Regions from separate parts of the Sphingopyxis sp. C-1 genome, predicted to be linked through region 1. Evidence: riboswitches for the same ligand, from Rfam matches in the RefSeq annotation. Region 1 holds a riboswitch; each other region holds the start of a gene.
The links. Region 1 has a riboswitch for cobalamin ahead of SC1_RS00350 (TonB-dependent siderophore receptor). Riboswitches for the same ligand answer to the same signal wherever they lie in the genome.

Region 1 (9,712 bases):
CCGGACGAATTGGCGGAAATCGACCGGGAGCTGCCCTCTCCATATCGTCACCCCGGACTTGATCCGGGGTCCCGCTGGAGGTCGAAGTCGGTGAGTGCGTCAAAAAGCGGGATCCCGGGTCGAGCCCGGGATGACGAGAGCGAAAAAACGACCGGAAACTAACGACGGTAATGTGTACCCCGGCGAAAGCCGGGGTCCAGGGCGGCAATCCGCACAGCTCGGCTTTCTAAAGCCGTGGGCCCCGGCCTTCGCCGGGGTACAACATAGTAGCAAACGTCCGCTCCCCACCCCAATGCCGACGCGGCCGAATTCAGCGCCGCGCCGCGAAGAAGTCCCTGAGCAGTGCGGCCGCTTCGCCCTCGCCTATCCCGTCATAAACTTCCGGCCGGTGGTGGATCGTCGGCTGTGCGAAGGTGCGGGGGCCGTGGACGACCGCGCCGCCCTTTGGATCGTCGGCGCCATAATAGAGCCGCGCAATGCGCGCATGCGCGATCGCGCCCGCGCACATCGCGCACGGCTCCAGCGTGACATAGAGGTCGCAGCCGTCGAGGCGTTCGTTGCCGAGCTTTGCCGCCGCCGCACGAATCGCGACGATTTCGGCATGCGCGGTCGGGTCGTGCGATTCGCGCGGACGGTTGTGACCTTCGGCGATCGTCACACCATCCTTGACGATCACCGCGCCGACGGGCACTTCGCCCCATTCCGCGGCGATGCGGGCGAGATCGAGCGCGCGGCGCATCGGTTCGGGAAACGGGAACGAAGGCATAAAAGCGCCCTATTCGCTTGACGAATCTCCGGCAAGCCGATAAGCGCGCGCCTTTCCCGGCTCACTCCGGTCCTGTTCTACCCGTTTCGCGGGAAGTGCCCGGACGCCGATCCGAATTTTTTTGACGAGGACGAAGACGATGTCGCGCATCTGCGAACTGACCGGCAAGGGCCGCCAGGTTGGCCACAATGTCAGCCACGCCAACAACAAGACCAAGCGCACCTTCCTGCCCAACCTGCAGAATGTGACGTTGCTGTCGGACGCACTCGGCAAGGGTGTGAAGCTGCGCGTGTCGACGCACGGCCTTCGTTCGGTCGAACATAATGGCGGCCTCGACAACTGGCTGCTCAAGACCGGCGACGACCAGCTTTCGGCGAATGCCCGCAAGGTGAAGAAGGAAGTCACGAAGAAGCTGGCCGAAAAGGCCGCCTGAGCTTCCAAGTCTTTCGAATAGCAGAAGGCCGCCGGGTTACCGCGCGGCCTTTTTGCTGTCCGGCGTCTTTTTGGGCGGCAGGTCGACAAGCTCGAACTGAAGCAGCAGGCTGCGCTGCCAGACATTGAAGTTATCGTCGGCGACAAGCCACAGCCAGGTGCGGCCCTCCTCCACCGAAATCGCCGCGCCCTCGTAATTTTCCGCAAGCGGCCGGGGCACGCGGCCGATCGTCCGCGACCGAACGACGGCGTCCTTTTCGATGTCCGCGGGATCGACGATCGCGATCACCGTCGTGAAGACGGGGTCAAAGCCCAGCCGCCGGTGCACGAGCAGGATGCGGCCGTCGGGCAGCGCCGCAGCGTCGCTGATCCGTCCGCGTCCTGCCGAATCGTAAAAGAAGCGAATCGGCGCCGGGCCGGGCGCCGCGGGATCGCCGGTGTAGATCAGCGCCTCGCGGCCGCGCGGATCGTCATCGGCATTTTCCGAAAAGATGACCGTGCGGCCGTCGGCCAGCCGGGCCATCGCCTCGGGTCCGCTGTTCTTCGGCCAGCGTGGCTGCGGCAGTTTGCGGCGCGATTCGATTTTCGAAAGATCGGCATCGAGCCGCCAGATCTGATTTATCCCTTCAAGCGCGAGCCAGACCTTGCCGCTGGCCGCCTCGACGAACATCGCCTCGACATCGGCCATCGACTTTCGTGCGGGACGGCCGTCGATCGTCGGCAGCGCGCGGACCCGGACCGACGACACCGCGCCACGCGAATCGAGCGACAGGCGTGTCGAATAGCCATTGTCGCCGACGAGCAGAAATTGCCCCGGCGCGGTGCGCGCGAGCGCGGAGAAGCCGCCGAAGCGGCTGTGCGGGCTGACGAGGTGCCAGCCACGAACGAATCGCATCGGGCCGGTCTCCTCGGACGGAAAGACCAACGGACGCGCGGAGGCCGCCTGCGTCAGATCATCGGTCGGAAAGCGCATGACGGTGCCGGGCACGGGGCCGAGGGCAAGGAAAATCAGGGCGGCGGGAAGTAGGCGGCGCATCGCCGCGGGAGTTAGAACGGCCGCCAGCGAAAGAAAAGCATTTCACCGCAGAAAGCTGAACGCCAGCCAACAGCTACGTTCAGGCTTGGCTCAATGCGAATCGGGCAAAACATGATCATCGACAAAGCCCGGATGGGCCAACGACGACGAAGGAGAACGAAAATGAAAAAGATGGTGACCCTCTCGATCGCCGCCCTGATGTCCACTGCGACGCTGGGCATGGCGGCTCCCGCTGCGGCGCAGAACGGCTATTACGACCGCGACGGCTATTCGAGCTATGACGTTCGCTATGACCGCGACGATCGCCGTTATGACCGCCGCGACTATCGCCGGGACAACCGCCGCGATTACCGTAACGACCGTCGCTATTACCGCGGTGACCGCCGCAATTATCGCCAGTGCGACAATGGCACCGGCGGCACCGTGATCGGTGCGATCGCAGGCGGCCTTGCCGGTCATGAAATTGCCGGCCGCGGCGACCGCACGGTCGGCACGATCATCGGCGGCGCTGTCGGCGCCCTCGCCGGCCGCGCGATCGACAAGGGGAATGACGGCTGCCGTTAAGAGGCTGTCCCGACCCCCAATAATTCCCTCTTCCCTTGCACCCCGTCCGGCCCCGCGCCGGGCGGGGTTTTCTTTGCGCGCAGCGCCGCGCGGGAGGCGAAGCTTGCCAATGGGACGGCGGAAGCCTAGGTTCGCCCCAAGTGCACGTTCGCGGTTTTGCGGACGCGTGAGCAGAACAGGTTATACTAGCCATGCGGCAAATGGCAGCGCCATCAGGGCGACCGCCGCGGCCGGGTTCGAGGACAGGGCCGGCGGCGAAAGGACGAAACAAGGCAGGTGGCGATGCACGCCCGATGCCGATCACGCGGCCGCGCAGCTATGCCGCAATCGACCTTGGCACCAACAATTGCCGGCTCCTTATCGCGCGCCCGCAAAATGGCGAGTTGGTCGTCATCGACGCCTTTTCGCGCATCGTCCGGTTGGGCGAAGGCCTCCACGGCAGCGGAAAGATCAGCGACGCCGCAATGGACCGCACGGTCGCGGCGCTGTCGATCTGCGCCGACAAGCTGCGCCGCCGCCACGTAACGCTGTCGCGCGCGGTCGCGACCGAAGCCTGCCGCCGCGCAACCAACGGCGAGGAACTGGCCGAACGCGTCCGCCGCGAAACCGGCATCGTCCTCGACATCATTTCGGCCGCCGAGGAAGCGAGACTGGCGGTCCTTGGCTGCCACAATCTGATGGAGCCGGGCGAAGGGCCTGCGTTGATCTTTGACATCGGCGGCGGCTCGACCGAATTGATGCACGTTGACGTGTCGGACCATGACGTGAAGATCCACGACTGGATCAGCGTGCCGTGGGGCGTCGTGTCACTCACCGAACATGCCCCGCTGCCCGAAGACAGCCTTGCCGGGCGGCAAGCCGCTTATGCGCATATGCGCGAAGTGACGCGGAGCGCCTTTTCCGCCTTTGCCGATCGCGCCGAACGTTTCGCGGGCCAGCCGCTGCGCCTGCTCGGCACCAGCGGCACGGTGACGACGCTTGCCAGCGTTTTCCTCGACCTGCCGCGTTACGATCGGCGCGCGGTCGACGGACTGGTCGTCCCCTCGGATGCAATGCGCGACATCAGCCGCCGCCTGGCCGACGCCAGCATCGCCGACCGTGCCGAAATCGCATGCATCGGCCGCGAGCGCGCCGATCTGGTCGTTGCGGGCTGCGCAATTCTTGAAAGCATCATCGACCTGTGGCCCGCCGCGCGCGTGGGCGTCGCCGATCGCGGCATCCGCGAGGGAATTTTGCGCTGCCTTGCGATGCAAGGCCGCGACATCCCGGTCACCCGGCGCGAGTATCGCAAATGAGCGGTGCGAGCGGAAAAGGCGGCAGCGGCCGCGGCGGCCTGCATGTGCGCGTCAAAACCGCGCGCAAGCGCAGCGTCTCGTCGACGCGCTGGTTGCAGCGCCAGCTCAACGATCCCTATGTGCGCCGCGCGCAGGCCGAGGGCTATCGTTCGCGCGCCGCTTACAAGCTGATCGAACTCGACGAAAAATTCGGCTTTCTCAAGAAATCTCGCGCGGTCGTCGACCTTGGCATCACGCCCGGCGGCTGGTCGCAGGTCGTGCGCAAGGCGAACCCACGCGCGCGCGTTGCGGGGATCGACCTGCTCCACTGCGAACCGATCGAGGGCGTTGCCATCCTCGAGATGGATTTCATGGACGATGCGGCGCCGGACGCGCTGATCGAAGCGCTGGGCAGCGCCCCCGACCTCGTGATTTCAGACATGGCGGCAAATACCGTCGGCCATCCGCAGACCGACCATCTGCGTACCATCGGCCTTGCCGAAACCGCCGCCGATTTCGCGGTGCAGAATCTGCAGCCCGGTGGCGCATTTGTCGCGAAAGTCTTTGCAGGCGGCGCCGACCGCGAATTGCTGACGATCCTCAAACAGAATTTCACGACGGTAAAGCACGCCAAACCGCCGGCGAGCCGCAAGGGGTCGCCCGAGCTTTATGTCATCGCGCAGGGCTTTAAGGGCCGGAGCAGCAACGCGGACACGGAATAATCGGACAATGAGTCGAACCGGGGGAGAGTTTCGATGAGCAAATCGGCACGGTCGATCGCGGCTGTGACACTAGCCGCGCTGATGCTTGCATCGTGCGGCGGCGGGGGCGACGGAAGCCTGGGCAGCGGCGGCCCCGTGACGGTCCCGCCGACCCCGACTCCCACGCCGACTCCCACTTGCGGGCTTGCATCGCGTCAGGCCTTTGCCAAGGCGGTGATCGATGAATGGTATCTGTTCCCGAGCGACGTCGCGAGCGTCAGCGCGGCGAGTTACAGCAATGTCCAATCCTATATCGACGCGCTCGTCGCGCCCGCGCGCGCGCTGAACAAGGACCGCTTCTTCACCTACATCACCTCGATCGCCGAGGAGAATGCCTTCTACGCCAGCGGATCGAGCGCCGGTTTCGGCATTCGCCTGGCCTATGACGCGGTGAACCAGCGCATTGCCATTGCCGAAGCCTATGAAGGCGCTCCCGCCTTTGCCGCCGGGATCGACCGTGGGGCGGCGATCGTCGCCATCGGCACGACCAACGCCAATCTGCGTACCGTCGCCAGCATCGTGAACGCCGAAGGCACCGCGGGGCTGACCGATGCGCTAGGCCCCAACGACCCCGGGGTCAGCCGCGTGCTGCGCATCACCGACGCCAGCGGCACGCGCGATGTCACCGTGACGAAAGCCGACTATTCGCTCGACCCGGTTTCCGACCGCTATGGTGCAAAGATCATCACCGAGGGCGGTCGCAGCTACGGCTATATCAACCTGCGCACCTTTATCTCGTCCGCGGACGACCAGCTAAAGGCGGCCTTTGCCGATTTTCGCGCACGCGGCGTGACCGACATCATCGTCGATTTCCGCTATAACGGCGGCGGACTCGTTTCGACCGCCAATCTGATGGGCGACCTGATGGGCGCGGGGCGCGCCGGACAGATTTTCTCGCAAACCCGTTTTCGTTCCAGCAAATCGGCGGAGAATGACGAGCATCGCTTTACCCCGGTGAGCCAGTCGATCGCGCCGACGCGCATCGCCTTCATCGGTTCTGGGTCGACGGCATCGGCGAGCGAGCTGGTGATCAATTCGATGCTGCCCTGGCTCGGCACCAATATGACGCTCGTCGGCAGCAACACCTATGGCAAGCCCGTCGGCCAGATCGCGCTCGACAAGGCCGAATGCGACGACCGCATGCGCGTCGTCGCCTTTGCAACGGGTAACGCCACCGGACAGAGCGACTATTATGACGGGCTCGCGCCCAAGATCGCCAACAGTTGCGCCGCGAACGACGATCTGAGTGTCCCGCTCGGCGACCCGCGCGAGGCGTCGATCCGCGCCGCCATAGGCTTTCTGTCGGGCACCGCCTGTACAGCGCGCATCGCCGACGCGAGCGCCGGCGCGGCGGCGCAGCGCCGCAGCGCCGCGATCATGGCCGAGCCCGAAATGCTGAGCCCCGACCGGCCGAGCGCGGCACAGCGTGAATTGCCCGGACTCTTCTGATCGCGAGCCTGCTGCATCGCAGCAATTGACCACGGCCCGGAAATGCGGCTAACGGCGGCGGCAAGCGACAGGTTCCCCGGCGACGGGGACTAAGAGGGAACGGGAAAACCCCGGCTGCCCCTGCAACTGTACGCGGCGAGCCATCGGCCACGCGCCATTGGGACCCCGGTTCCGAGAAGGCGGCCGACCGGCGCTGACCCGCAAGCCAGGAGACCTGCCCGTCGCCGTCGTCTTTCGCGCGGACAGGGTGTGCCGGGCGGACGGGGGTGAACCCGCATGACGACAAAGCTGGCTGCGCATGGGCGCGGGCGATGTCGTGCGTCCCAAGGACAACCGCATCGACCGTGCGCATGGGCGGCCTTGTCGATGGGGTACCCAATGTTGAAATTTGTTTTCCGAAGTTCGATCTGCCTTGCCGCCGTCGCGGCGTCGTCCGCCGCCTCCGCCGAAGACGCGTCCACCGCGCATGCCGTCGCCGCCGACGGCGACAGCATCATCGTCACCGCGACGCGTGCACCGCTGACGCTGGACGAGATACCCGCTTCGGTCGCCGTGCTCGACAAGGCGGCAATCGACCGCGCGCAAGATATCGGCGTTACCGAACTGCTGCTCCGCACGCCGGGGATCAGCATCTCGCGCAACGGCGGTTATGGCACGTCCACCTCGCTGCGCATCCGCGGCGCCGAATCCGACCATAGTGTCGTCGTGATCGACGGGGTGAAGCTCAACGATCCGTCGTCGACCGGCGGCGGCTTCAATTTCACCAATCTGCTCGCTGGCGATATTTCGCGGATCGAAGTGCTCCGCGGGCCGCAGTCGATCCTGTGGGGCAGCCAGGCGATCGGCGGCGTCGTCAACGTCGTGACGGCTTCGCCCGAGAAGGAACTCGAAGGCAGCTTCGACCTGGAAGCAGGATCGCGACAGACCGTGAGTGCGCGCGCCGCGGTCGGCGGGCGCACCGGTCCCTTGAGCTGGCGCATCGGCGGCCAGCGCTTCACGACCGACGGGATCTCTTCGCATGCCAAGGCGTTCGGCGGTGTCGAGCGCGATGGCTATCGCAACACCAATCTCTCCGGCCGCGCCGAACTCGCGCTCGCCGACAATGTCAGCGCCGAGGTGCGCGGCTATTATTCGAGCGGCCGGGTCGAATTCGACGGCTTCAATGTCGACAGCAATGATTATGGGCTGAACAAGGAGTTCGTCGGTTACGCGGGGCTCAATTTCGACCTTATCGGCGGGCGATTCCGCAACCGCGTTGCTTACGCCTACACCGATACCAACCGCGACAATTTCAACCCCGACCGCGCGCGGCCGCAAAGCTTTGAGGCCGACGGCAAGAACAAGCGCTGGGAATATCAGGGCAGTTTCGATTTCACCGACCGCATCAGTGCGATCTTCGGAGTCGAGAATGAACGGTCGGATTTCCGCAGCCGATCGCCCGCCGCCTCGCTCGCGACGCCGGTCCCGGCTTTTGCGCGCGGCAAGGCCGAATTGACGAGCGTCTACGGCCAGCTCAGCGTCGAACCGCTCGACGGGCTGACGCTCAACGGCGGCGTCCGCTACGACGATCACGACAGCTTTGGCGGCCAGACGTTGTTCGCCGCTGGCGGGGTTTGGCGGCTCTCGACCGGCACCGTGCTGCGCGCAAGCTATGGCGAAGGGTTCAAGGCGCCGTCGCTCTATCAGCAGTTCAGCGAGTATGGGAATGTCGCGCTCGACCCCGAAGAGGCGCGTGGCTGGGAAGCCGGCATCGAGCAGCATCTGTTCGATCAGAAGCTGGTCGTCGGCGGGGCCTGGTTCGACCGCAGAACGAAGAATCAGATCATCTATAATAGCTGTTCGTCAACAACGACCAACCCGATGTGCTTCGTGCCTGGTGATCCGACGACGCGGCGTTTCGGATATTATTCGAACGTTGCGCGCAGCGAAGCGCATGGCGTCGAAGCCACTGCTGCGCTGACGCTCGGCGGGCTGAAGCTCGACGGCAATTATAGCTGGATCGTTGCCGAGGACCGGTCGGTGGGCACCGCAAATTTCGGTAAATGGCTGCCGCGCCGCCCGCGTCAGACGGCGAACGCATCGGCCAGCTATGGCTTCGACTTCGGGCTCGAGCTTGGCGCGGCGGTGCGCTGGTCGGGCAAGAGCTATGACAATGCAAGCAATGCACAGCGGCTCGACGATTATACGCTCGTCGACCTGCGCGCCGAATATGCGCTTGCCGACAATGTGAAGTTGTTCGCGCGCGCTGAAAATGTCTTCGACGAGCAATATATGACGGCGTTCCGCTATGGCTCGCTCGGCCGCAGCATCTACGCCGGCATCAGGGGACGCTTCTGATGGCGGCGCTGTCGGACCGGAGCGCATCGACGCTGTGGGTGTCGTTGCTCACCGCCGCGAGCAGCATAACGACGCTGGCGCTCGGTTGCGCCACTCCCTTTCCGTCGCTCGCGGCGCTCGCGGCGGTGCATCTGCGCCGCCGCGACGGGCTGGCGCTGATGGTCATGGCGTGGGCGGTCAGCCAGCTCGTCGGCTTCTTCCTGCTCGGCTATCCGCGCGACGGAAGCACCTTGGCGTGGGGCGCCGGGCTGGGCACGGCGGCGGTCGGGTCGGCGCTTGCAAGCTATGCGGCGTTACAGGCGCTGGAATATCGCTCGGTCGCGGCGCGGCTCAGCCTCGCCTATGCGGCGGGGTTCACCGCGTTCAAGGCGATCATTCTTTGCTGGGCGCTTGTCCTTGGCGGGCTGCACACCGCAATGGCGCCCGACCTGCTCGCCGAACAGTTCGTGCGCAATGGCGCGATCCTGATCGGGCTCTATGCCCTCTATCGCGCGCTGGTCGCGGTGGGGGTTCCGGCGCCTCCGCACCCTGCGGCGGCATAATGCTGACGCGCGTCGATCCCGGCCCGGCGGTGGTGGTGTGCAACACCTGCCGCCACAGCCGCGAGTCCCGGGATGACGCGACAGGCATGCGCGGTGGCGCGCGGCTCGTCGAGGCGCTCCGGCGTCTCAAGCAGGACGAGCCGCGCTATGCCGGCATCGCCGTGCAGGAAATGGCGTGCCTGTTCGCGTGCCAGGATCATTGCACCGTCCATCTGCGCGCGCCCGACAAGGTCGGCTATGTCCTCGGGCGGTTTCAGGGCGATGCGGAATCTGCCCGTGCGATCCTCGATTATGCGGTTCATTATGCCGCTAGCGAGCATGGCGGCGTCCCCTTTTCGCTGTGGCCCGAAGGCGTCAAAGGCCATTTCATCACCCGTACCCCGCCGCCAGGATTTGTCGCCGAATGACCAGCTTTGCTTCTGTTCAGGCTTTCGAGGCCGCACTCACCGACCTGCGTGACCCGGACGCCGACGCGGCGAGCGACGCCCGCGTGCGGCAGGGCGAACTCACCAAACCCGCCGGATCGCTCGGGCGGCTCGAGGAACTCGCGA
Region 2 (9,712 bases), 120 kb from region 1:
GACATAAGTGCGATCATCGCCGCCTTCGGCAAGGCGTTCAACGACACACGCTATGTCTCGATCGTCTGGATCGTCCTGCCCGTCATCGGCCTCCTCGAAGCTTACGGCCTTCAGCAACACGCCCGCACGCTCATCGGCCGCATGAAGGGCGCGACGCTCGGCCGCCTGCTCACATCCTATCTCTTGCTGCGTCAGGCGATGGCGGCGGTCGGCCTGACCTCGGTCGCAGGCCATCCGCAGACCGTCCGGCCGCTCGTCGCGCCGATGGCCGAAGCCGCCGCCGAGGCAAAGAACGATGCGCTGACCGACGATCAGCGCGAAGAGGTTAAGGCCTTCTCCGCCGCCACCGACAATATCGGGCTCTTTTTCGGCGAGGATATCTTCCTCGCGATCGGATCGATCCTGCTGATGAAGGGCGTGCTCGAAGGCTATGGCTATCAGATCGAACCTTTGCACTTCTCGCTCTGGGCCATCCCGACCGCGATTGCCGCCTTCCTGATCCACGGCTTCCGCCTTCGCCGCCTCGAACGGCGCATGGCGAAGAAGGAGGCCAGCGCATGATCACGCTCGGCTTCGTCTATGTCCTCGCGGGACTGACCTTCGCACTATTTGCGATCCTCGGCCTTCAGGACCGCAGCAACCCCAAGCGTTTCGGCAACGCCGCCTTCTGGGGCCTGCTTGCCCTGTCGATGCTAGCGGGCGACCGGCTCGGCGACTTCGGCAACGGCCTTTTGGTCCTTGCGCTCGTCGCGATCGCCGGCACCGGGCAGATCGGCCGCGCGCCGGACGGCGACGTCCCCGCCGACGTCCAGACCGAACGCGCCGCAAAACACGGCCCCTTCCTGCTCCTGGTCGCGCTGATCATCCCCGCGGTCGCTCTCGCAGGCACGTTCCTCTTCAAATGGGTCCCCGGTCTTGCCGACCCCAAACAGGCGACACTGATCTCGCTCGCGATCGGCGTTCTCATCGCGCTCGCCGTCGGCATGGCGCGGCTCAAACCGCCTCCCCTGCTCCCGCTTCAGCAGGGACGCCGTCTGCTCGACGCGGTCGGCTGGGCCGCGATCCTGCCGCAGATGCTCGCCAGCCTAGGTGCGGTTTTCGCGCTCGCGGGCGTCGGCGAGGTGGTCGGCGACCTCATCGGCACCACAATCCCCGAAGGCAGCCTGTTCGGCGCGACGCTCGCCTTCGGGCTCGGCATGGCGCTCTTCACGATGGTGATGGGCAATGCCTTCGCCGCCTTCCCCGTCATGCTCGCCGCGGTCGGCATGCCCTTGCTCATCAAGCAATATGGCGGCGACCCAGCGGTCGTCGCGGCGATCGGTATGCTAGCGGGCTTCTGCGGCACGCTGATGACCCCGATGGCCGCCAACTTCAATCTCGTCCCCGCCGCGCTGCTCGAACTCAAAAACCCCTATGGCGTGATCAAGGCGCAAATCGGAACGGCACTCCCATTGCTGGCCGTGAACATCGTCTTCATCTGGCTATTTGCCTTTTAATCATCATTGCGAGGAGCGAAGCGACGCGGCAATCCAGAGCATGCGTAAACCGCTCTGAATTGTTTCCCCCGGCTTTCGCCGGGGTCGCAATGATGACCACAGGATATGGAATGACCATTCTCACCCCCGACCACGCCGCCCGCTTCGCCAACGCGACCCTCGCGCATCTCGGCCGCGAATATCCGTACAAGATGGACCTTGTGCTGAACGGCCCTGAGGATGCGAGGCCGCCGCGCGAGCACCACCCGATCTTTCATGGCAGCTTTGACTGGCATAGCTGCGTCCATGGCTGGTGGCAGATACTTCGCCTCGCGCGCCGCTTCCCCGATCTGCCGATCTCCGCCGATATCCGCGCCCGCGCCGACGAAATGCTCGTGCCTGGGAAGGTGGCCGGTGAACTCGCCTATCTCGAACGCCCCTATGCTGCGGGCTTCGAGCGCCCCTATGGCTGGGCTTGGCTGCTCGCACTCCACGCCGAGACCGAGCGTCACGACGCCCCTTGGGCCACCGCGCTCGAACCGCTTGCCGCCGCCTTTGCCGCGCGCTTCCACGCGTTCCTCCCCAAGCTCACCTATCCGCTGCGCGTCGGCACCCATTTCAACATCAGCTTTGCGCTCCTTCTCGCGCGCCACTGGGCCGAAACCCGCGATCCCGCGCTGGTCACCCTCATCGACGCCCGCGCGCGCGGCTGGTTCGCCGATGATCGCGACTGTCAGGCATGGGAACCCGGCGGTGACGAATTCCTCTCCTCCGCGCTCACCGAAGCGCATCTGATGGCCGTTGTCCTATGCGAAGATTTCACGCCATGGTTCGACGCCTTCCTCCCTCGCGCCACCGCCGAGCAGCCCGCGACGCTTTTCATGCCCGCCACCGTCTCCGACCGCAGCGACGGCAAGATCGCGCATCTCGACGGCCTCAATCTCAGCCGCGCGTGGAGCTGGCGCGCGATCGCCGCCGGGCTCGGCGCCGACCATCCCGTCAGCCCCGTCGCCGAAGCCGCGGCGCAGCGCCACCTCGCCGCCGCGCTCCCGCATGTCACCGGCGACTATATGGGCGAACATTGGCTCGCGAGCTTTGCTTTGCTGGCGCTCGACGGCCTCGCCGATTGACAAGCCCCGCCCTCGCGGCGAAGGACGGCGCAAAGGGATGAAGGACTGCCAATGAAGACGCTGCGCCCGACCTCGTTCGACGTCGCCGAACGCGCCGGGGTTTCCCAATCGACGGTGTCACGCGCTCTCCGCAACAGCCCGGGCGTCAATGCCGAGACACGCGCGCGCGTCTCGGCCGCGGCGCGCGAGCTGGGTTATGTCGTCGACCGTCACGCCTCGTCGCTGCGGCTCAAGAGCAGCGAGACGATCGCGCTCGTTACCATCTGCCGCCCCGGCGAGGACCGCAGCGCGATCAATCCATTCTATTTCGCGCTTCTGGGCAGCATCGCGGCCGCCACCTCGGCGCGCGGGTTCAACCTGCTCGTTTCCTTTCAGGAAAATGCCGACAATTTCCGCGCCGATTTCGTCGCCTCGGGGCTCGCCGACGCGATGATCGTCATCGGCACGACCAGCAACCGAGAAGCGTGGAAATATTTCGCCGAGGCGCAGGCCTCCGGCCTCGACTTCGTCTGCTGGGGCAGCCCGGGCAGTCCCTTCCACTGGATGCGCAGCGAAAACGACATCGGCGGCCAACTCGCCGCCGAACATTTCGTACGCGACGGCCGCCGCCACATCGCCTTCGTCGGGCCGCAGCAATCGCCGCAGCGCCAGTTCGACGAACGCCGCGACGGCTTTACCGCCGCGCTTGGCACGCACGGCCTCACCCCCATCGTCGCCGAGCCGCCGGCCGCCGCCGACCGCCACGCGCAGGGCGTAGCCGCGGTGCAGGCGCTGCTGGAGGCGCACCCCGAAACCGACGCGATCTTCGCCGCGTCCGACATGCTCGCGCTCGGCGTGCTGCAGGGGCTCAAGGATGCGGGGCGCCGCGTTCCGCAGGATGTCGCGCTGATCGGCTTCGACGGCATCCGCGCCGGTACGCTCGCCGACCCCGCGCTCACCACGCTGGAGCCCGACCTCGATGCCGCGGGCGAGGCGCTCGTCGCGATGGCGCTCGAGGACGACGAGCATACGCGCAGCGGCACGCGCATCCCCGTCCATCTCGTCGTGCGCGGCACCGCCTGAGCCCTGTCCGCACCGGGTTACCGTGACTTAACTCCCCGAAAAGTAACGCTTCGTTATCCGTGTCTCTGCTACCCATCGGGGCGGGGGCAGAAAGCGGTAGTGTGAACGGACAATTTTTCATCTCGCTGCTCAACCCGGGCATCGGCTTCCTGTTCGCCACCGCCTTTTTCCTGCTGTGGCTCAACCGCCGCGAGCGCTACGTCGCTTATGCCGCCGCCGCCTATACGGCTTCGGCCCTCGCCTTCCTGATCCAGGACGTCGGCCCGGTGTTGCCGATGGAACTGCAGCGCCTACCCGCGAATGTCGGCTTCCTCGCGACCGGCATGCTCTTCGCCGCCGCGATCATCAAACGCTACGACCTCCCCGTCCCCTGGCGCGCGATGGGCATCACCGCGGCCGTCTCCACCACCATCTTCGTCTGGTTCCTTCTCGGCCGACCGAGCATCGCCGCGCGCATCCTGACGATCAGCACCGGCGCGGGTATCATCGCGACCATGGTCGTCATCGCGCTCTGGCCGGTCGAAAAGCGCCACCTGATCGACCGCGTGCTGTTCTGGGTCGCCGCCTTTTCGGCGCTCAACCTCATCGTCCGACCCGTCGTCCTGCTTTCGCTACGCGGCGGTTTCGACAATTATGTCGGCTTCCAGCAGTCAATCTATTGGACCACCGTCCAGTTCACGCAGGCGATGGTGTCGATCGTCGCGGCGATCAGCCTGATGGTCGCGGTTGCGATCGACCAGATCGCCGAGCTGCGCCGTCAGGCCGACTATGACAATCTTTCGGGCCTGCTCAACCGCCGCGGGTTCGAGGCGCAGGCCGAAACCGCGCTTCGTCGCTGCCAGGACGAAGCGCGCCCCGTCGCGCTGCTCGTCGCGGACCTCGATCATTTCAAGCGCATCAACGACAATCACGGTCACGCGGTCGGTGACGCGATCATCGCCGCTTTCGGCGCGCATGTCCGGCTGATCGGCCCCGCAGCTATGGTCGCGGGCCGCATCGGCGGAGAGGAGTTCGCGCTGCTCGTCCCCGGCGCGGGGATCGAGTCGGCGCGCCAGCTCGCCGAAGCGGTGCGCACCGGCCTTCAGGCCGCCTGCGCCGACCGCATCCCCGCCAGCCTCTGCCCGACCGCGAGCTTCGGCATCGCAGTCGGGACGCCCGGCGGTGGCACCAACCTCGCCGCACTGATGCACGAGGCCGATCAGGCGCTCTACGAAGCCAAGCGCACCGGCCGCAACCGCGTGCGCTCCTATACGCCGAAGCCCGTGCGCCTTACCGCGAATGGCGGCTGAGCCGCCGCGCTATTTCGCGCGCCGCACCGCCACCACCTTGATCTCGACGACCGCGGTCGGTTCGTACAGTCGCGACACGCCGATCGCGGTCCACGCCGGAAAGGGCGCCTTGACATAATTGTTCTTCACCGCCGCAAAGCCGTCGATATGCGCGGCAAGGTCGGTGTGAAAGGTCGTGATGTCGACGACATCGTCCCAGCTCGCGCCCGCGCGCGCCAGCGTCGCGGCGATATGTTTGAAAGCGCGCTCATACCCAGGCGCCAGATCGCTCTCGCCCTTCGCTGGCGCCGCGACCACCCCCGACAGATAGATGGTGTCGCCGGCGATCACCGCATCGGCATAGCCCACCGCCTCCTGAAACGCGCGCGCTTCCGCATTTTCGGGCATCAGCACCGATCCCGCCTCGCGCGCGCCCGCCGACCCGGCGCACAGCCCCGCCACCAGCGCCATTCCCACCATCCTTGGCATCGCCCCTCGCATGATCCGCATCCCCCGTCTCGATCCAACCACGCCCGCGAACCTGACAGCGGACGGTCGCGAAGGCCAGCCCTTCGTCACCGGCCACGAACCGGCCCCCTACAGACCGACCATGATTTTCTTCGCTTATCAGGCCATTAATCCTCTTCCGCAGGAAAAGCCGCAGTCCCGCCAAGCTATTCCCCGCGCGGGACCATGAACGGAACAGAGACAAGGGAACAGAAACATGCGGACCCGACGACCATCGAACCTCCTCTGCGACGAACGCGGCGCGACCGCGATCAAATATGGGCTGATCGCCGCGCTGATCTCGCTCGCGTGCATCATCGCCTTCCAGATGCTCGGGCTCAGTCTCGAATCTATCTTCACGACGATCGACGAGGCGCTGAACCGATAATCCTACATCATATAAAGAATTCTTTATATGTCTGTTGACAATCACTGAGCGGCCTCTATCCTGAAAGCTGTCGAGGTTCTTCGCGTCGTCATGCGCCGCGAAGCTAAGACGGGAAGCCGGTGCGCCTCGCAAAGGGGCAATTCCGGCGCTGCCCCCGCAACTGTAAGCGGCGAGCGGCGGTCGTTACGTGTCACTGGTTCGGCAAGGAACCGGGAAGGCCAGACCGCAGCATTGACCCGCGAGCCAGGAGACCTGCCTCGTCAGATAACGTCCTCCGGCGGGGTGTCCGGTCAGGCCGCATGCATGGCTGCGCCCGACCTTGCTTCGCGGGCGTGGAATCCTGTGCGTTCGCGTCTGCCCGGCGCCTTGCTCCTTGCAAGGTGCTTGAAGAATGACTGTCAGCGTCGCCACTCTCGGCTTCCCCCGCATCGGCCTCCGCCGTGAACTCAAATTCGCGCTCGAAAGCTATTGGGCCGGGAAATCCTCCCTCACCGACCTGCAAACCGCCGCCGCGGGGCTGCGCGCGCTCCACTGGACGCGGCAAAAAGCGCTCGGCGCCGACATCCTGCCCTCGAACGACTTCTCGCTCTATGACCATGTGCTCGATACCTCGGCGCTCGTGGGTGCTATCCCTCCGCGCTACGACTGGGCAGCCGACACCGTCGACCCTGACCTCTATTTCGCGATGGCGCGCGGCGCGCAGAACGCCTGCTGCGGCGGCGATACGACCGCGATGGAAATGACCAAATGGTTCGACACCAACTATCATTTCCTCGTCCCCGAACTCACCGCCGGCCAGACCTTCCGCATCGCCTCGACCAAGATCTTTGACGAGTTTGCGGAAGCCAAGGCGCTCGGCCATGCGACGCGCCCCGTCCTGCTCGGCCCCGTCAGCTATCTGATGCTCGCCAAGGGCAAGGCGGTCGAGCCGCTCGCCCTGCTGCCCCAGCTCCTCGACACCTATGCAGAGATTCTCGCTCGCCTCGCCGCGCTTGGTGCCGACTGGGTCCAGATCGATGAGCCCTGCCTCGTCCTCGACCTGACGGGCGACCAGCGCACCGCCTTCGAGCGCGCCTACGCCCGGCTCGCGACGCGCGGGCCCAAGCTGATGCTCACCACTTACTTCGGCGGCCTCGGCGACAATCTCGATCTCGTCGCGGACCTTCCCGTCCACGGCCTGCACCTCGATCTCGTCCGCGCGCCGGATCAGCTCGCCCCCGCGCTGGCGAAGCTCCAGCCGCATGTCCTCCTCTCGCTCGGCGTCATCGACGGCCGCAACATCTGGCGCGCCAACCTCCCCGACCTCTATTGGCGCCTCAAGGAACTTGCGGCCAGGCGCGACGTCATCCTCGCGCCCTCATGCTCGCTCCTCCACGTCCCCGTCGACCTCGCGCTCGAAACCGGCCTCGATCCCGAAATCGCCCAGTGGCTGGCGTTCGCCGCGCAGAAGGTGGAGGAACTCGCCGCGCTGGCCAAGGCGCTGAACGAAGGCGAGGACGCAAGCTTCGCCGCCTTCTCCGCCTCGCGCATCGCCGCGGTCGCACGCCGGACCTCGCCCAAGATCCACGACGCGCAGGTGGCGCAGCGCCTCGCCGCCCTCGACGCCGGCGCCACCCACCGGACCTCCCCCTTCGCCGTCCGCCGCGAAGCGCAGCAGGTCCGGCTGAACCTCCCCGCCTACCCCACCACGACGATCGGCAGCTTCCCGCAGACCGCAGAGGTCCGCAAGGCGCGCGCCGCGCACGTCAAGGGCGATATCGACGACGCCGCTTACGCCCAATATCTCCGCGTCGAAACGCGCGCCGCGGTGAAATGGCAGGAGGAGGTCGGCCTCGACGTCCTCGTCCACGGCGAGTTCGAGCGTAACGACATGGTGCAATATTTCGGCGAGCAGCTCGCGGGCTTCGCCTTCACCCGCGCCGGCTGGGTGCAAAGCTATGGCTCGCGCTGCGTCCGCCCACCGATCCTCTATGGCGACGTCTCGCGCCCGCGGGCGATGACCGTCGACTGGTGGCGCTTTGCGCAGGACCAGACCGACTTGCCGATGAAGGGCATGCTCACAGGCCCCGTCACCATCCTGAACTGGTCCTTCGTCCGCGACGATCAGCCGCGCGCGACAAGCTGCCGCCAGATCGCGCTCGCGATCCGCGACGAGGTACAGGACCTCGAGGCTGCCGGCGCCGCGATCATCCAGATCGACGAGGCGGCGCTGCGCGAAGGCCTCCCCCTCCGTCGCAGCGAATGGCAGCATTACCTCGACTGGGCGGTCGAAAGCTTCCGCATCGCATCGTCCGGCGTGCGCGACGACACGCAGATTCACACGCATATGTGCTATTCGGAGTTCAACGACATCATCCGCGCGATCGGCGCGATGGACGCCGACGTCATCTCGATCGAGACCGCACGCTCACAGATGGAGTTGCTCGACGCCTTCGCCTCCTACGCCTATCCCAACGAGGTCGGCCCCGGCGTCTATGACATCCACAGCCCCCGCATCCCGGCGGAGCGCGAGATGACCGATCTGCTCACGCTCGCCGCCAAGCACGTCCCGCCCGCGCAGATTTGGGTGAACCCCGACTGCGGGCTCAAGACGCGCAAGTGGGACGAGGTGCGCCCCGCGCTGGTCGCGATGGTCGCCGCGGCCAAATCGATGCGCGCCCGCGCGCTGGTGAAGGAGGCCTATCTTGCCAAGTGATGCCGCGCATCAGGCCATGCCAGCGGGCCAGCCCGCCGTCCGCGTCACTGCCATGCCCGCCAACGCCAATGTCTATGGCGACATTTTCGGTGGCTGGCTGATGGCCCAGATGGACCTTGCCGCCTCGTCGGTCGCGTCGCTCCACGCGCGCGGCCGCGCGGTGACGATCTCGGTGGAGGGCATGTCCTTCCACCGTCCCGTCTTCGTTGGGGACGAGGTTTCGGTCTTTGGCCGCCTTGTAAAAGTCGGCCGCACCTCGATGCATGTCGAGGTCGAAGCCTGGGCTCGCGACCGCCATGCCGAGGAGGCGCACAAGGTCACGCAAGCGGTCTTCATCTTCGTCGCGGTCGGCCCGGACCGCCGACCAAGGGCGGTGCGGGCGCTATCCGGCTAAGCCCCCCTTCCTCGTCACCCCGGGCTTGATCCGGGGTGACGAGCGTAGAAACGCGGCGGTTTTCCTTTGCGTCTTCGCGCCTTCGCGTGAGCCAAATCTTCCCCCCACCCCCTTGCATTTCCCCACCCTCGGCGTAAGGCGGCGCGGACATAAACCTGCGCGTGCGACTCCGCTTAGCTCCGCTCTCCCGAACGGGCATCGGCCGTCATTCCCCGCCGCGCCAACATGGGGACTGCAATCCTATGACCACCACCGGCCACGACACGCTGGGAACCCGTTCGACGCTCGACGTCGGCGGAAAAAGCTATGCTTATTATTCGCTCGACAAGGCTGCGGCCAAGCTCGGCGACGTTTCGCGCCTGCCCTTCTCGATGAAGGTACTGCTCGAAAACCTCCTCCGCTTCGAGGATGGCGGGTTCACCGTGTCAAAGGATGACGTGCAGGCGCTGGTCGACTGGCAAAAGGACCCGCATTCGAACCGCGAGATCCAGTATCGCCCCGCGCGCGTGCTGCTTCAGGATTTCACCGGCGTTCCCTGCGTCGTCGATCTTGCCGCGATGCGCGATGCGATCGCAAAGCTTGGCGGCGACACGACCAAGATCAACCCGCTCGTCCCCGTCCACCTTGTCATCGACCACTCGGTCATGGTCGACGAATTCGGTCATCCCAAGGCGTTCGAACAGAATGTCGAGATCGAATATTATCGCAACGGTGAACGCTATGACTTCCTGAAATGGGGCTCGAAGTCGCTCGACAATTTCAAGGCGGTGCCCCCGGGCACTGGCATTTGCCA
Region 3 (9,712 bases), 1.1 Mb from region 1:
GGAAGAATGTCTGGTCCGCCGGACAAGGCGTCGGCGCGGTGCGCGGCGTCGAACCGGTCGCCGATATCGTCGACCGCCTTGTGAAAGAATATGACGCGGCCGTAGCGCGCCCGCGCTTTGCACCTGCCGAAGGAGCCATCGCATGACTGCCGAGTTAGTCGAAACGATCCAGTCGACGATCCAGCCAAACGACCACCCCTATATGAAGGGCGCTTGGCGGCCGACGTTCAACGAATGGAATGCGATTTTCGCCAATGGCGATGCCGAAGTGATCGGGACGATCCCGACCGACATCGACGGGGTCTATGTGCGCACGGGCGAAAACCAGGTCCACGAGCCGATCGGCCGCTATCACCCCTTCGACGGTGACGGGTTCATCCATTCGATCAGCTTCAAGGACGGCCGCGCAAGCTATCGCAGCCGCTTCGTACGCACCAAGGGGTTCGAAGCCGAAAAGGAAGCCGGCCGCTCGCTGTGGGCCGGGCTGATGGAGCCGCCGCATAAATCGACGCGCCACGGCTGGGGCGCGCAGGAATGGCTGAAGGATTCATCCTCGACCGACGTCGCGATCCACGCGGGCAAGATCATTTCGACCTTCTATCAGTGCGGCGAGGCCTATCGGCTCGACCCGTTCACGCTCGAACAGTTTGGCACCGAAAGCTGGGTGCCGCTCGACGGCATATCGGCGCATTGCAAGGTCGACCTCGCGACGGGCGAGCTGATGTTCTTCAACTATTCGAAGCACGCGCCATTCATGCATTATGGCGTCGTCGGGGCGGACAATAAGCTCAAACATTATATCCCCGTCCCGCTCGCGGGGCCGCGCCTGCCGCACGATATGGCGTTCACGCAAAATTACACGATCCTCAATGACATGCCGCTCTATTGGAACGAGGAGTTGCTCGAAAAGCGGCTGCATGTCGTGCAATTCCACCCCGATGAGAAGACGCGCTTCGCGATCATTCCGCGGCACGGCCAGCCCGAAGATATCCGCTGGTTCGAAGCCGAGCCGACCTACACGCTCCACTGGCTGAACGCGTGGGAGGAAGGCGACGAGATCATCCTCGACGGCTATTATCAGGAAGAGCCGATGCCCAAATCCTATCCGAACGCGCCTGATGGGCTCGAACGGATGATGGCCTATCTCGATCAGGGCCTGCTCAAGCCGCGTCTCCACCGCTGGCGTTTCAACCTCGTCACCGGCGAAACGGTCGAGGAACGGCTCGACGATCGCGATCTTGAGTTTGGCATGTTCAACCACCGCTATGCAGGCAAGCCGTACCGCTATGCCTATAGCGCGATCCCCGAGCCCGGCTGGTTCCTGTTCCGCGGGCTGGTGAAGCATGACCTCAACGCGCGGACGAGCGAATCCTATGAATTCGGACCCGGCCGCTTCGGCAGCGAAGCCCCCTTCGCGCCGCGGATCAATGCGAAGGACGAGGACGACGGCTATCTCGTCTCCTTCATCGCCGACCTCGAAACCGATCGCTCCGAATGCGTGTTGATCGACGCCAAGAATATCGCGGCGGGTCCGGTGTGCCGGATCATTCTGCCCGAGCGTATCTGTTCGGGAACGCACACGGTCTGGGCGAGCGGTGACGATATCGGCATCGGCGAAAACAGCGTGCTGGCCGCCTGAGATGATCGCAGCGGGAGAGGATAAAAGGCAGCAGCACCGCGCCAGCGGCTGGTGGGGCGACAAGAGTTTCGCCGATCTGTTTTTCGCCAACGCCGTCGCGCATCCCGACCGGCTGGCATTGGTCGATGCGCCCAATCGCGCCGATTTCGCATTCGGCGCGCCGCAGCGGCTGACCTATGCCGCGCTGGAAGCCGAGGTCGACCGGCTTGCCGGCGCGCTCGTCGCGGCGGGGATCGCGAAGGACGATGTCCTGCTCGTCCAGCTTCCGAACATCAGCGAGTTTGTCGCGCTCTATTTCGCCGCCGCACAAATTGGTGCGATCGTCAGCCCGGCGGCGGTGCAATATCGCAGCCACGAATTGAAGGCGATGATCGGAGTCGTCGAACCCAAAGCCTTTGTCTGCGCGACGACGGTCAAGGGATGCGACCATGTCGAGGTCGCGGCACCGTTACTCGGCGGCATCCGGTTGATGACTTTCGGTCCCAATCCGCCCGAGGACGCGTTCGACCTGTCGACGGCCGCAGGCGACGAAGCCGCGCTCGCGGCGCATGTCGCGGCGAACCCGGTCGATGCCGACGACATCTTCACGATCTGCTGGACGTCGGGCACTACGGGCGTGCCCAAGGGCGTCCCGCGCAGCCACAATCACTGGATCGCGGTCGCGGGCGCCGGTTATGAGGCGATGAAGGTCGGTCCGGGCGACATATTGCTCAACCCCTTCCCGCTCATCAACATGGCGAGCATCGGCGGCATTACCATGTGCTGGCTCACCAGCGCGGGCACGATGATACTCCACCACCCGTTCGACCCCGCCATCTATCTGAAACAGATCGCAACCGAGCGCCCCAGCCTGACGATCGCGCCGCCCGCGGTGCTCAACATGCTGTTGCAGAATGACGCTTTGCTCGCGTCGGTCGACCTCTCCAGCCTGCGCGTCATCGCGTCGGGATCGGCGCCGCTGGCCCCCGCAATGGTGCGCGGTTTTCAGGAAAAGCTCGGCATCATCATCGTCAATGTCTTCGGGTCGAACGAGGGGATGAGCTTCATCACCGGCGAGGGCGACATGCCCGACCCCGACAAGCGCGCGAGCCTGTTCCCGCGACGCGGCACCTATCAGCGCCCCTATGGCGAGGGCCGCGCGCCCAATATCGAAAGCCGCCTCGTCCCGCCCGGCGGCGGCGATCCGATCGAGCAGGACGGCCTCTCGGGCGAGTTGCAGATCCGCGGCCCGACCTTGTTCGAAGGCTATCACAACGCCCCCGAACGCACCGCCGAAGCCTTCACCGACGACGGCTGGTTTCGCACCGGCGACCTGTTCGAAATCGCCGAGGGCGGCGACTTCTATCGCTTCGTCGGGCGCTGCAAGGATCTGATCATCCGCGGCGGCGTGAATATTTCGCCCGAGGAAATCGACCAGCTGCTCGGCGGCCATCCGCTGCTCGCCGAAGCTTGCGTTTTCTCGCTCCCCGACGCGACGATGGGCGAGCGGATCGGCCTCGCCTATGTCCCGCGTGGCCCCGATGATGTCGGGATCGGCGAAGTCACCGACTATCTCCGCGAAAAGGATCTCGCGGTGTTCAAGCTGCCCGAGCGACTTTTCCGCTTCGACGCGCTGCCGCGCAACGTCACGAACAAAGTGATGCGCAGCGAGGTCCGCGAAATGGCGCTCGCGACTTTGGAAAAGGAAGCCTGACATGGCAAAGGACGTCTTCATTCTCGGCGGCGCGCAGAGCGATTTCGCGCGCAATATGGAACGCGAGGGCGGCGGGCTGTTCGAGTTGTTCCGCGACGTTGCCGAGGCCGCCTTCGCGGCAACGGGCATCGAACCCAAAGAGGTCGAAACCGCGCATGTCGGCAATTTCGTCGGCGAACTGTTCGCGGGTCAGGGCCAGCTCGGCGGATTCTTCGGCCATGTCCATCCCGACCTCGCGGGCGTCCCCGCGTCGCGCCACGAAGCCGCCTGCGCCTCGGGCAGCATCGCGATCCTTGCCGCGGCGGCGGAGATCGAGGCCGAGCGTTACGGCCTCGCGCTCGTGCTCGGCATCGAATTGATGCGCAACGTCCCCGGCCAGCGCGCCGCCGAATATCTGGGCGCCGCCGCATGGGCGGGCCGCGAGGCGCAGGAAGCGCGCTATCTGTGGCCGTATATGTTCGCGCGCGTCGCCGAAGAATATGACGAGCGCTTCGGGCTCGACCGCGCGCATCTGCGCGGCATTTCGGCGAATAATTTCGCCAATGCCAAGAAGAACCCGAATTCGCAGACGCGCGGCTGGGCGGTCACCGACGATCATCTCGGCGAAAATGACGAGGTCAATCCGCTGATCGAGGGCAGCTTGCGCAAGTCCGATTGCGGGCAGGTCACCGATGGCGCTGCGGCGATTTTCCTCGCATCGCGCGAGGTCGCGGAGGCTTATGCGAAACGGCGCGGTATCTCGGTCGACAGCCTGCCACGGATCAAGGGCTGGGGTCATTCAACTGCACCGCTGCTCTACTCGACCAAGGTCGCGGGTAGCCGCGGCGAGCCCTATGTCTTCCCGAGCGTTCGCAAGGCGATGATGGACGCGCTGCGTCGCGCCGAGATGCCCGACGTCTATGCGTGCGACGGGGTCGAGGTGCATGATTGCTTCTCGATCACCGAATATATGGCGATCGATCATTTCGGTATCACGCCGCCGGGTGAAAGCTGGCGCGCGATCGAGGATGGCACGATCGCGCTCGGCGGCAAGCTGCCGGTCAATCCGTCGGGCGGGCTGATCGGTCTGGGTCATCCCGTGGGCGCGACTGGGGTTCGCATGCTGCTCGATAGCTGGCGGCAAGTGACCGGCAATGCGGGCGATTATCAGGTCGAGGGCGCGCGCAACTTCGCGACCTTCAACGTCGGCGGGAGCGCGACCACCGCGGTCAGCTTCGTCGTCGGCGTCTGACGCGTTGAACGTCTATCTGTACGACGCGGTTCGCACCCCGCGCGGCAAGGCGCGACCCGACGGCGGGCTCGCGGGGCTGAGCCCGCAGGAACTGGTCCGCCAGCAGGCCGCGGCGTTGGCCGAACGCTGCGGCGACGTCGCAGCATCCCCCGATGCGTTGCTGCTCGGCTGCGTCACGCAGAGCGGCGCGCAGGGCGGGCATATCGCAATGCTGGCGAAACTGCATGCGGGACTGCCCGACACGGTCGCGGCGCACAGCATCAACAATTATTGCGCATCAGGCCTGTCGGCGATCGGCCAGGCGGTCGCCAAGGTCGCGAGCGGCGAAGCCTCGCACATCCTTGCGGGCGGGGTCGAGTCGATGAGCGGCGCGCCATTCCTCGGCGACCGCGCGGCTTTCTACACCAATGACGAGCTGCCGCCCCGCGCGCGCTTCGTGCCCCCGGTGCTCGCGGCCGACCGCCTCGCCAATGCCGAAGGCCTGACCCGCACCGATCTCGACGCCGTCGCCCTCGCCTCGCAGCAAAAGGCGGCCGCGACGGAACAGGACATAGCGCTGCAAAAATCGCGCATCGCGACCGGGCCGCTGACGGGCGAGGAATGTATCCGGCCGCAAACGACGGCCGAATCGCTTGCCGCCGCATCGCCGGCCTTTGGCGAACTGCAGCAACATTATGCAGGCGCGCTCAAAGGCGCGACCTTCGAACCGCTGCACGGCATGGCGCACGCGCCGCCGATCTGCGACGGCGCGGGGCTCGCGCTCGTCGGCGGCGAAGGGCTCGGCCCCGCGCCGCGTGCGCGCGTGATCGCCTTTGCCGAAAGCGGCGGCGATCCGGCCGCGTCGCTGACCGCGGGTTTTGCCGCGATGGACAGTGTGCTGACGCGTGCGGGGCTGGCGCTTTGCGACATCGACCGCATCGAATTCATGGAGGCCTTTGCCGTCACGATCGCCAAATTCCTGCGCGACCGCGACCCTGACCCGGCGCGCGTCAATGTCAGCGGCGGGCATCTGGCGAAGGGGCATCCGATGGGCGCGAGCGGTGCGATCCTCACCTCGACGCTGCTCGATGCGCTCGATGCATGCGGCGGCCGATACGGGCTGGTCGTGCTGACCGGCGCGATGGGCGTCGGCGCCGCGATGATCGTCGAGCGGCAATAGGCATTGCGAAAAAGCGCGGCTGCGCTATGGGCGGCGCGTGCAGGGCTTGCCCTGCGCATGATCGCGCCGGTGCCCGAAAGGGCTTAAAATGGGAACGCGGTAACGGGGTTCGTCCTGAACCCCCGAAGCCGAGGCTGTCCCTGCAACTGTAAGCGGCGAGCGCGATGCACCGTTCGGATTTCGATCCGGACAGCCACTGGGGTCAACCTGGGAAGGCGTGCATCAAGCCCTGACCCGCGAGCCAGGAGACCTGCCGGCGTGGGTCGCTCAATGCCAAGGCCCAGGGAAAGGCCGCGGCACGGAGGTTTCCGTCGAGCGACGACCAAGCGGCTGGAGCCGCTTCGGTGCCGGGGCCGCAGGCTTTACGCCACTTGCGACGCCAGCGCCGGTCGATCGCGCCCCGCGTATCGGCAGGCTCCGCCTTCGTTGTCGGCGTTCGGGGGCTTCCCATGTTGAAATTCACGACCATTTCCCTGTTGGCTTTGACGGCGGCAACGCCCGCGCTTGCCGAAACCGCCGAGAGCGAGCGCCCCGGCGACGAGATTGTCGTGACGGCGTCGGGTATCGAGCAACCGCGCGACGAAGTCGGTCAGGCGATCACGATCATCGATGCCGCCACGATCGAAAAGCGCCAGACGGTCGATGTCGTCGACCTGCTCGCCACAACACCCGGGGTTAGATTCAGCCGGACCGGCAGCACCGGCTCGGTCGCCGGCATATCGCTGCGCGGCGCCGAAACGACGCAGACTTTGGTCCTGATCGACGGCGTGAAAGTGAATGATCCCAGCGGCATCGGCGATGCCTATGATTTCGGCCACCTGCTCACCGGCAACATCAGCCGGATCGAGATACTGCGCGGTTCGAACTCGGTGGTCCATGGCAGCCAGGCAATCGGCGGCGTCGTCAGCCTGACGACCGCGACCCCGGCCGATGGCTTTGCCGCGGGCGCCTCGGCCGAATATGGATATAGCGACACGCTCAACGCCAAAGCCGACGTGTCGGGCACCGCGGGCGCAATTTCGGGCGGAATTGGCGGCGCCTATTTTCGCACCGACGGTATCTCGTCGGCCGGGGTCGGCACCGAAAAGGACGGATACAAGAATTTTGCAGGAAATGCGCGGCTGAAGATCGCGTTCAGCGATGCGCTGAGTCTCGACCTGCGCGGCTATTACATCAACTCGGACCTCGATTATGACAGCTTCTTCGGCGCCCCCGCCGACAGCCCCGACGTCGCGAAGCTCGACCAATATGTCGGCTATGCAGGGCTGAACCTCGGCCTGTTCGGCGGCCGCTTCACCAGCCGTGCGGCGGTGACCTGGCTGCGCAACGATCGCGACTATTATTTCGTCCGCGGGACAGCCCCCGATTATGGCTATTCGGGCACCAATCTCCGCTTCGAATATCAGGGTGTCGTGACGCCGGTGGATCAGGCCAAGCTGATCTTCGGATATGAGCATGAGCGCCCCGATTATGATTTCTTCGGCTTCGGATCGACCGACAGCCAGCGCGCCAACATCGACAGCGTCTATGCGCTGGGGATCGTCCAGCCCTTCACGGGCCTGTCGGTAACGGGCGGCATCCGCCACGACGACCATAGCCAGTTCGGGGGCGCGACGACGCTGGGCGCCAACGCGAATTATTCGCCCAACGACGGCGCGACGAGTTTCCGGCTGAGCTATGGCGAAGGCTTCAAGGCGCCGTCGCTCTATCAGCTTTACGACAGCTTCAGCGGCAACAGCGCGTTGCGCCCCGAACGGTCGAAAAGCTATGATTTCGGGATCGATCAGAGCCTTGCCGAGGGGCGCGCGCAGATTTCGCTGACCGCCTTTCTGCGCAACACGACCAACCAGATCAACTATGACAACGCCACCTTCACCTATGGCAATATCGATCGCACGCGCGCCAAGGGTGTCGAAGCGACGCTCGCGCTGCGGCCGGTCGACGCGCTGAACGTCACCGCGTCGTACAGCTATATCGATGCCCGCGACCGGTCGGGACGCCCGGCGTTCGACGGCAACCGCCTGCCACGTCGAGCCGCGCACGCGGTCAGCCTGTCGGCCGACTATGACTGGTCGTTCGGCCTGTCGACCGGCGCGACGCTGACCATGGTCGGCGACAGCTTCGACGATGCCGCGAACGCTGTGCGGCTCGATGGCTATGCGCTCGCGGGCATCCGCGCATCGCTGCCCGTCGGCCGGAATTTCGAGGTTTACGGCCGCGTCGATAATCTGTTCGACGCCGATTATGCGACCGCCTCGGGCTATGGCGTCTATGGGCGCGCCGCCTATGGCGGCGTACGGGCGCGCTTCTGATGAAAGCCCGCACCGACGCCGAACATGCGGCGAAGATGAAGAAGATCCAGGCGGCGCAGAACAAGAAGGTCGCGGCAAAGACGGTCGAAAAGGGGCTGGTGATCGTCCACACCGGCCCCGGCAAGGGCAAGACGTCAGCCGCGCTCGGCATGGCGATCCGCGCGATTGGGCACGACATGAAAGTCGGGGTCGTGCAATTTGTGAAGGGCGCGATGACGACGGGCGAGAAAGCGGTGTTCGATCGCTTTCCCGACCTGATCGAATTCAAGCCAATGGGCGAAGGCTTTACCTGGGACACGCAGGACCGAACGCGTGACATCGCGGTCGCGCGCGAAGCGTGGGAGGAGGTCAAGCGCATGATCGCCGACCCCTCCTATGCCATGGTGATCGCCGACGAACTCAACATCGTGCTGCGCTATGATTATCTGCCGGTGGATGAGGTGCTGGAGGCGCTGGGTGCGAAACCGCATATGACCCATGTGATCATCACCGGGCGCAATGCGCCGCAGGAACTGATCGACGCCGCCGACCTCGTCACTGAAATGGCGCAGGTAAAGCACCCGTTCCGCGAGCAGAATGTGAAGGCGCAGAAAGGGATCGAGTTCTGATGCGTCGGGAATTCGCACTTTTCCGGCGTTTTTCCGTCATTGCGAGCGGAGCGAAACAATGACGATAGGCTTTCCGATGTGATGCCCTCGCGCGCTCCCTTTGTCTTCGCTGCCCTTATCGGCGGCGCCGGGCTGCTTTGGGCCGCCTCCCCCGCCCCGCGCGCCAAGGCGCCCGCCATCCCGCAGCGCATCGTTTCGATCAATCTCTGCGCCGACCAGCTCGTGCTCGCGCTCGCGGACCGGGCACAGATCGCAGGGCTGACGAAAAACGCGACCGATATCGAAATGTCGGGCGAGGCGTCCAAGGCCAGGGGCATTCCGCTGCTCAGCAATTCGGCCGAGCAGATATTGGCGATCGAGCCCGACCTGATCGTCGGCATGCCCGCAAGCCGCAGCGCGGCGCTCCGCGCATTGCCGCGGCAGGATTATCCGTTGCTCGACCTCGCGACCGCCAACACGCTGGGTGAAATCTACACCTCGATCCGCGAGACGGCGGCGGCTGTCGGCCATCCCGAACGGGGCAGCGCGCTGATCGCGCGGATGCAGGCCGAGCTGGCCGGGCTGCCCAAGCCAGGCAAGGGCCGCGTTGCCGCCTATTATCAGCGGCGCGGCTATATGACCGGAACGGGGACGCTCATCGACGAACTGATGGGGCGTGTCGGTCTGGTCAACCTCGCCGGCAAGCTCGGGAAGCCGCCGCTGTCGCAATTGAGCCTTGAGGAAATGGTCGCGGCGAAACCCGATTTCCTGATCGTCGAAAGCGCGACCGACGTGGTGACCGACCAGGGAAGCGAAATGCTGCACCATCCGGCAATCAAGGATATTCCGCGCATCAGCATTCCGCAGGCGTGGACCGTGTGCGGCAGCCCTGCCTACACACAGGCGGCACGCAGCATGACCGCGCAGATCGCGCGCATCGACGGGGACCGATCATGAACCGCTTTGCCCTGCCCCGCTGGTCACTGATCGCGGTGCTGCTCTTGCTTACGCTCGTCGCCGGGACCGGATCGCTGCTTTTCGGCGCGGTCGATCTGTCGGTCGCGCGGCTGATCGCTGCTGCGACGGGCGAC

Region 2: another riboswitch for cobalamin. It lies ahead of metE (5-methyltetrahydropteroyltriglutamate--homocysteine S-methyltransferase); the one in region 1 lies ahead of SC1_RS00350 (TonB-dependent siderophore receptor).
Region 3: another riboswitch for cobalamin. It lies ahead of SC1_RS05720 (TonB-dependent siderophore receptor); the one in region 1 lies ahead of SC1_RS00350 (TonB-dependent siderophore receptor).

The regions. Positions count from the first base shown of each region.
Region 1 is NZ_BBRO01000001.1:101,675-111,386, reverse strand. It holds gene tadA (tRNA adenosine(34) deaminase TadA) at 311-766, opposite strand; gene rpmB (50S ribosomal protein L28) at 906-1,199, shown strand; gene SC1_RS00375 (esterase-like activity of phytase family protein) at 1,236-2,234, opposite strand; gene SC1_RS00370 (glycine zipper 2TM domain-containing protein) at 2,397-2,798, shown strand; gene SC1_RS00365 (Ppx/GppA phosphatase family protein) at 2,990-4,093, shown strand; gene SC1_RS00360 (RlmE family RNA methyltransferase) at 4,090-4,794, shown strand; gene SC1_RS00355 (S41 family peptidase) at 4,828-6,282, shown strand; cobalamin riboswitch at 6,335-6,519, shown strand; gene SC1_RS00350 (TonB-dependent siderophore receptor) at 6,661-8,619, shown strand; gene SC1_RS00345 (hypothetical protein) at 8,619-9,161, shown strand; gene SC1_RS00340 (DUF1636 domain-containing protein) at 9,161-9,568, shown strand; gene cobT (nicotinate-nucleotide--dimethylbenzimidazole phosphoribosyltransferase) at 9,565-9,712, shown strand, end outside.
Region 2 is NZ_BBRO01000001.1:221,104-230,815, reverse strand. It holds gene SC1_RS00945 (DUF969 domain-containing protein) at 1-561, shown strand, start outside; gene SC1_RS00940 (DUF979 domain-containing protein) at 558-1,496, shown strand; gene SC1_RS00935 (DUF2891 domain-containing protein) at 1,607-2,605, shown strand; gene SC1_RS00930 (LacI family DNA-binding transcriptional regulator) at 2,657-3,667, shown strand; gene SC1_RS00925 (GGDEF domain-containing protein) at 3,769-4,956, shown strand; gene SC1_RS00920 (RidA family protein) at 4,966-5,406, opposite strand; gene SC1_RS21720 (hypothetical protein) at 5,435-5,632, shown strand; gene SC1_RS21430 (Flp family type IVb pilin) at 5,660-5,830, shown strand; cobalamin riboswitch at 5,887-6,105, shown strand; gene metE (5-methyltetrahydropteroyltriglutamate--homocysteine S-methyltransferase) at 6,222-8,525, shown strand; gene SC1_RS00910 (acyl-CoA thioesterase) at 8,542-8,919, shown strand; gene acnA (aconitate hydratase AcnA) at 9,162-9,712, shown strand, end outside.
Region 3 is NZ_BBRO01000001.1:1,250,354-1,260,065, reverse strand. It holds gene SC1_RS05745 (nitronate monooxygenase family protein) at 1-146, shown strand, start outside; gene SC1_RS05740 (carotenoid oxygenase family protein) at 143-1,639, shown strand; gene SC1_RS05735 (class I adenylate-forming enzyme family protein) at 1,641-3,332, shown strand; gene SC1_RS05730 (acetyl-CoA acetyltransferase) at 3,334-4,563, shown strand; gene SC1_RS05725 (acetyl-CoA C-acyltransferase) at 4,568-5,722, shown strand; cobalamin riboswitch at 5,773-5,995, shown strand; gene SC1_RS05720 (TonB-dependent siderophore receptor) at 6,172-8,034, shown strand; gene cobO (cob(I)yrinic acid a,c-diamide adenosyltransferase) at 8,034-8,642, shown strand; gene SC1_RS05710 (ABC transporter substrate-binding protein) at 8,724-9,578, shown strand; gene SC1_RS05705 (iron ABC transporter permease) at 9,575-9,712, shown strand, end outside.